DNA from 3 places in the Streptomyces sp. AA4 genome. Region 2 is predicted to be linked to each of the others. Evidence: riboswitches for the same ligand, from Rfam matches in the RefSeq annotation. Region 2 holds a riboswitch; each other region holds the start of a gene.
The links. Region 2 has a riboswitch for cobalamin ahead of SSMG_RS11800 (hypothetical protein). Riboswitches for the same ligand answer to the same signal wherever they lie in the genome.
Positions count from the first base shown of each region.

Region 1: another riboswitch for cobalamin. It lies ahead of SSMG_RS19130 (HoxN/HupN/NixA family nickel/cobalt transporter); the one in region 2 lies ahead of SSMG_RS11800 (hypothetical protein).
Region 3: another riboswitch for cobalamin. It lies ahead of SSMG_RS37125 (hypothetical protein); the one in region 2 lies ahead of SSMG_RS11800 (hypothetical protein).

Region 1 covers NZ_GG657746.1:4,151,143-4,153,378, forward strand. The annotation lists gene SSMG_RS19130 (HoxN/HupN/NixA family nickel/cobalt transporter) at 1-868, opposite strand, end outside; cobalamin riboswitch at 989-1,208, opposite strand; gene SSMG_RS45445 (hypothetical protein) at 1,994-2,236, opposite strand, start outside.
Region 2 covers NZ_GG657746.1:2,518,319-2,520,554, forward strand. The annotation lists gene SSMG_RS11795 (cytochrome P450) at 1-183, opposite strand, end outside; gene SSMG_RS43325 (hypothetical protein) at 327-503, opposite strand; gene SSMG_RS11800 (hypothetical protein) at 482-1,303, opposite strand; cobalamin riboswitch at 1,339-1,560, opposite strand; gene SSMG_RS45305 (hypothetical protein) at 2,040-2,236, shown strand, end outside.
Region 3 covers NZ_GG657746.1:8,121,952-8,124,187, reverse strand. The annotation lists gene SSMG_RS37135 (GNAT family N-acetyltransferase) at 1-78, opposite strand, end outside; gene SSMG_RS37130 (Gfo/Idh/MocA family protein) at 139-1,035, opposite strand; cobalamin riboswitch at 1,083-1,213, shown strand; gene SSMG_RS37125 (hypothetical protein) at 1,226-1,876, shown strand; gene SSMG_RS37120 (CbiQ family ECF transporter T component) at 1,863-2,236, shown strand, end outside.

The DNA of each region.
Region 1 (2,236 bases), 1.6 Mb from region 2:
ACAGCGCCACCCCGGCGGACAGACCGGTGATCACGATGTTGTAATACACCTTCCGCACCGGCTTCGAAAACGCCCAGTCGTAAGCGAAGTTCATGAACGTTCCGTCCACGGTGTCCAGCAGGGTCATCCCCGCCGCGAACAGAAGCGGCAGCACCACGATCGCGTACCAGGGCAACCCGCTCGCCGCACCGCCGCCCGCCAGCACGAGCAGCGCGACCTCGGTCGCGGTGTCGAACCCCAGGCCGAACAGCAGCCCGACCGGGTACATCTGGCCCGGCCGGCTGATCGAACGCGTCACCCGGCCCAGGAACCGGTTGAACAACCCCCGATCGTTGAGACGGGCCTCCAGCTCCGCCTCGTCGAACACCCCCCGCCGCATCGACCGCCACACGCGCACGATCCCGGCCAGCGCCACCAGATTGAGCACGCCGATCAGGTAGAGGAACAGCCCGGACACGGTCGTGCCCACCACCCCCAGCGCCTGCCGGGCGCTCGACCCGTCGTCCGTCAGCACCCCGACCACGCGCGTGCCCGCGGCGATGAGGACCGCCAGCACCAGCACCACCGTGGAATGCCCCAGCGCGAACCAGAATCCGACCGAAACCGGCCGCTTCCCGTCGGCCATCAGCTTGCGGGTCGTGTTGTCGATCGCCGCGATGTGATCGGCGTCGAAGGCATGCCGCAGGCCCAACGTGTAGGCAGTCAGGCCCAGTCCGACCCCGAACACCTGCGTGCCCACCGAATAGCCGCCCGGCACCACCGCGAACAGCAGCAGCCCCCACGCGACGACGTGCAGCGCCGCGATGACCGCGGCGATCCCGCCGAACCGCACCCAGCCGGGCCGGCCGCTCACAGACTTCTCGTGCACACTCTCTCCCTCGCGAGCGTTCCGTGGCGGTTCCCGCTCGATCAGGGCCGCAGGCACGTCGAAGCACACGACGTCCGCTCCGGCCCGCCCGAGAGACTCCGGACCCACCCCTCGCGCCACCGCGGCGCAAGGACCGGTGGCAGGTCTTCGGACTCGCGGGCACCCGCCGGGATATCCGGCGGACCTACTGGCCGTCGCTTCCCGGACGCGGCGCGTCCAGTGCTCGATGACGGCGGTCGTTCCCGCTCACCGCTGCGGGGCAGTCCCGGATTCGCACCGGGTTCCCTCTTGCCTCGCCGGATCCCCACAGACCCGGCGAACCACCAGCAGCCGGAGCGTACCCGGCTCAGCCTGTCCCGGAACCCGACCGGCCTCGTCGGAGATCGCCACGTGCTCGGCGCACGTGGCGGAGGGTGCCGCCGTCGCGTCACCGTGAGCCGCGGAGGAGGGCTGGCGGGCTTCCCGAATGTGAACGCGTCCCCTCCTCGACCCACCGAACGGACAAAGTTCAGACAACGAAACCGCAGCGTGCACAACACTTTCCAGGGGAATCATCGTCATCGGCTCGATCGCGCACCAGCCTCACCAGCGCTGGGCTGGACAAAACCCGTCGTCCCGGCGGCCCGGGGTCGCTCTCGCGGCAAACGTCCAGCATCTCCGCGAGGTTCACCGGCTGCTCACATTCCGCGAAAGCGGCGTCACCCAGCAGCAGACCGCGGCTGACCTGCGAGTCGGAGACTACGACGTCGACGAACAGACCGCCCTCACACGGTACGCCGAGAAGGTGGAGGCGATGAAGGAAGCACAGCGCACACGCGAACTGCAGCCAGCACCAGCAAGACAACCGGCAAGGTCAGCTGGACTGCTCAGACCGAGCACCCGCCGCGCATCGAGAGCCCTGCACCTGCCAAGAACGTACCGTGCTGACGGCTTCGGAACGACCTGAACAGATGCCCGACCGCAACCCGCGAACGGCATCCCATCGGGTAAAGATCGCCCCGGCGAGCACCGGAGCACGGTTTCAGCCAGCCGCGCCGCGACCATTCCCGGCACGGTCCATACGCCCAGAATGTGCTCCAGAGCCGAAGCAAAGCCCGCCACCGCGCAACATCAACCGTCGCTCAATCAACCACCAAAACCGCCCGCCACCCGCATAAATTGATACGACCAGACACTGGCTTTCAATCCATCGGTTCTGGGTTCGAGCCCCAGGCGGTCCACCACGATGTTCTCGTGGGCTCTCCCTGTACACGGATCAGGAAAATGCTGCCGCGCTTGCGAAACGGCGTGTTCGAGGGCGCGCTTCGCCGCGGATTTGTGCCCTTTCCGGTCGGCGTTACGGGCCAATTCTCGGTTCTCAGGCGCGGT
Region 2 (2,236 bases):
CGGCCAGCGCGCGCCGAGCCAGCGTTCGTCGAACTTGCGCGGCAACGGGATCGCGGTCAGCGGCGGCATCCGGCCGCGCAGGTTCTCCGACAGCCGCGTGACACTGTCGCTTCCGGCTTGGGCGGCCTTGCCTAGGGTGCCGCCGACTGTGGGGATTCCCGTCTTTCCGGTCACGTCCGCCATGGCGACCACCTCCCGGTGAGGGTATCGGTCTCGTCCACGGTCCCCTGTTATTGACGTTGTGACAATACCTGTGGGGGCTGCCGTTCGGGTGATCCTCGGACCGGTGCCGGGCGACCTGGCCAGCCGCCCGGCACCTGGACGGTTCAGCGAGGTTCGGCGCGCAGTTCCCGGGCCGCGCCGACCAGATGCCGCAGCGCCGGCTCGACCTCGGCGTAACCGCGGGTCTTGAGACCGCAGTCCGGATTGATCCACAGCTGTTCCGCCGGGACCGCGCCGAGCGCCGTGCGCCCCAGGTCGGTCATCTCGGTCCGGTTCGGCACGCGCGGCGAGTGGATGTCACATTTCGGCCGTCTACTGCTCCGGCTAGGACTTCCTTGTCCCGCAGTGCTCCTTCCGCCGCGACGTTGCCCGCAAAGGATTCATCGGTTACCAGGTCGACGGCAATTGCTTCGCTGGGGGAGCGGGCCAGGACGCCCAGTGCTCGGCCGAGGCCGCCGAAGTATCCGGCTGCCAGGAGCTTCGGGCGGTGGTTTTTCTTGGCCAGCCAGTGGTAAGCGCGGGTGAGTGCGTTGAACTCCGGCGTGGTTCGGTCTGTCGCGAAGGCTGGTTCGTCCGACTGGACCCATTCGACGCCCTCGTCGGCCAGTTTGCCCAATAGTTCGGCGTATGCGGGCAGTAGTTCGTCCAGCGGTTCCAGCGGGGTGAAGCCTGGTTCGGTGGGCTTGGCCAGCAGTAGGAAGGTGACCGGTCCGAAGAGTACCGGGCGTGGCGTGATGCCTAGTGCTTGTGCTTCGCGGACTTCGTCGATCGGGGCGGTGCCGGTGAGTGCGAAGCGGGAGTTCGGGACCAGGTAGTGGTAGTTCGTGTCGAACCACTTCGTCATTTCGAGGGCGGGTGCGTCCGGGACTCCTCGTGCGGCGGTGTCCAGCACCTGGTCGTAGAGCGAGAAAGTGCTGGACGGGATTGAGCCGAGACCCTGGTCTCGCAGGGTTGTCCAGGTTTGCTCGCACAGTTGCCGTCCGGCGGTCAGAAGGTCTTCTTCGGTGGTTGTTCCTGACCAGTAGGACTCGAGTGCTCGTTTGAGTTCTCGGGCTGGGCCAATCCGCGGATAGCCGAGAATCGTGGTGTCCCGCGAGACCCGGACTCACGCACGCCGTCGGCGTGCGTGCCATTGGCAGGTATTCGGACTCGTGGGCGTACCGCTCGTGCCTGCCGGCTGTCGCTTCCCGGGCTGGACGCCCAGTGCTTTACCGCTCCCGCGGTGACAGCTTTCGTTCCCACATACCGCTGCGGGGCAGCCCCGGAATCGCACCGGGTTCCCTGTTGTCTCGCCAAGACGCGGCTGCGTCCTGGCGAACCAATGGCGTGGGTCAGCTTGCCGAATCAGGCCAGGAGGCGGGTGTCCCAGGGTCCGGGAGGGATCGTGCTGCTGCCGGAGCAGGAGGGAGCGTCGGAAGGTGCTCGTCGTCCGGCGGTGACATCGCACCCGGCGGGTGCGAGACGAACGGAGGAGCTGCACTGTGCTGTCTGGCGTCTGGCCGGCGTCGAGCATGGTGCGGCTGATGTTTTTGGCGCACTGTCCGTTAACGCCTGACCATTGCTCACTAGTGGGTCATATTTTCTGCTTATTTTTCAGTCGCTGCTCGAAATCGCTGCGCACGCAGGCGTATCCGTTGACTGGGTTGTCACCCGGTCGGCGGTTCCTTGCGTGCAACAGGAAGGACAAAGTGTGGAGTTGTTGGTGGCCAACCAACATTCGGGGGATGCAGGGGTTCTGTGCTTTCTGCTCTTGTGTAAGCGGAAGATCGCGTCCGGATCACCCGGTGAAAGTTCGTGACTTTCGCGAAGGAGGGGCGATGCGAATTCTTTCTCCTGTTCGATCATTTTCTGCGGTTTTAGTTGGCTGTCTTCATGTGGACAACCGAGATGCCGAGTTCGCCAACTGGGAGCAGTGGCTTCTCACCAACCTCAACAATCCGAAGCTGGACACCTGGGTTGAAGCAGGAATGACCGCGGGTACACTGTACAGTTCCCCGGGGCGAGAGAAAGGGTT
Region 3 (2,236 bases), 5.6 Mb from region 2:
AGCACGAAAACCGGCAACCCAACGCCGGGCGCGCAGGCAGCTCAGGCCACGCGGCCGGAGTGGGCCGTGGCGGAGCACATAGGCATTCCTTCGTCCGAAACGAACTTCCCGTTCATCGTCTCAGACCGGGCAAGCGAATTACCGGTCTAGCGCAGCACGCGCCTGGTCGACGATCCGAGCCAGGTGCACGCCTCGCCGGACATCGCACGGATGCGTGGTCGTTCCGGACGCCACCATCGCGGCGAAATCGTCCAGCAGCGCGGTGTACGCCTCGTTCGCCGTGCCGGTCCGGCCGAGCGTGCGGAAGCCGTGTTCGCCGAAGACCGAGTACTCGACCACCGTCGGCTGAACCGGCAGGCGCAGGCTGAGCGTCGCGGTGCTCGTGATGCCGCCCTCGTGTTCAAGCAGGAGCTGCCACAGGTCTTCCGGACCGCGATGCGCGGCGAGGACGTTGGTGATCGGGCCAAGAGCGGCGTCGAGCAGGTCGAACGCGTGCGGGCCGATGTCGGCGAGTGCGCCGCCAGCCGGGTCCTGCCGCCAGGCCGAGGTCGCGTACTTGCCGGCGAGCAGTGCGCCGGACAGCCAGCGCACGCTGCCGCCTCGCCAGGCGCCAGCCGCGGTCACGCCGTCCAGCCAATCGCGCGTCTGCTGGGCGAACCGCAGCGTCAGCATCACCAGCGAAGCGACGCCAGCGGACGTCACGGCGTCGGCGAGCCGCTCCGCCGCAGCCAGGTCGGAGGCGATCGGTTTCTCCAGGATCAGGTGCTTGCCCGCCTCCGCGGCCCGGGTCGCCAGCTCGGCCTGCACGGTCGGCGGCACGGCGAACGCGAGCGCGTCGACCTGCTCGAACAGTTCGTCCAGGGCACTGGTCGGCACCGCGTCGTAGGCCTGCGCCAGCGCGGCCGCGGCTTCCGGACGGCGGCTCCACACCGCACTGAGCACGGTCCCTGGATGATCCGCGAGCCCGGGGGCGTGCACCGTGGTGGCCCACGGTCCGGTTCCTACGAGGCCGACGCGCAATTGGTCCTGTCCCACGCCCGGAAGTGTAGGTGTGTCCGCGGTCGCTTCCGGCGGAGCCTGCGGTGCGTTAACGTCGACAAGTTCTTCGCCACGAACGGGGGAAGCCGGTGAGAATCCGGCGCTGGCCCGCAACCGTGAGCGGCCCCGGGTGGGACCGCGAGCCGGATCGCCCGTCGTGGTCCGATCGATGCGAGGTACATCTGACATGCGGTTCGTGCACGCGCGGCTCTGGGGGCGAGTCCTCGCCGGCTGCGCTCTTCTCGTCGCTACCGGTTTAGGCGGGGCGTCCTCCGCCTCCGCGACCACGCCCGGCAAGGGCGCCGACGGCTATTGCCAGGACGACAACGGCGTCACGGTGGTCGTCGACTTCCAGGGACTGGGCGGCGAAACCCTCATCCGGTGCGCGCCTGGCAAGCAGGAAAACGGCGTCACCGCCCTGCAAAACGCTGGTTTCGAACTCACCGGCGCGGGCAAATACGGCCTGGCGGTGATGTGCAAGATCGAGGGCAAGCCCGCCGACCAGACCTGCACCGGCATGCCGCCGGAGAAGGCTTCGTGGAGCTTCTGGACCGCCGCCAACGGCGGCAAATGGGAGTCCGCGCAGGTCGGCGCGCAGAGCTGGAAGCCACTGGCCGGTGCGTTCGAGGGCTGGTCGTTCGCGATCGGCAAGTCCTACACCGAGTATCCGCCGCCGCGCACCGAGCCGGTGCGCAAGGCCAACGCGCCCGCGCGGGCCCCAGCGTCCACTTCGGACAGCGGGTTCCCGTGGGGCGTGGTGCTCGGCATCGTGGTCGTCGTGCTGCTCGCGGTGGCCGGGACGGTCGTCGCGGTGCGCCGCAGGCGTGCCGCGGAGTAGTCCGCGAGCGCTCCATCCCGGCGCGTGGTGGGTGTGGGCGCTCGCGCTCGCCGTCGCCGCGAGCCGGACCACGAACCCGGTCCTGCTCGCGCTCGTAATCGCGGTGGCCGGGTTCGTCGTGGTGCTCCGCCGCGGCGACGCGCCGTGGGCGATGGCGTTCCGGATGTACGCCTGGATCGCCGGGGTCATTCTCGCCTCGCGCGTGCTGTTCCGGATCCTGATCGGCGGAGAGGACGGCGGCCACGTCCTGTTCACGCTGCCGACCATCCCGCTGCCGAGCGTCGCGGCCGGCATTCAGCTCCTCGGCCCCACTTCGGCCGAGGAGCTGCTCGGCGGGCTGTACGACGGGCTCCGGCTGGC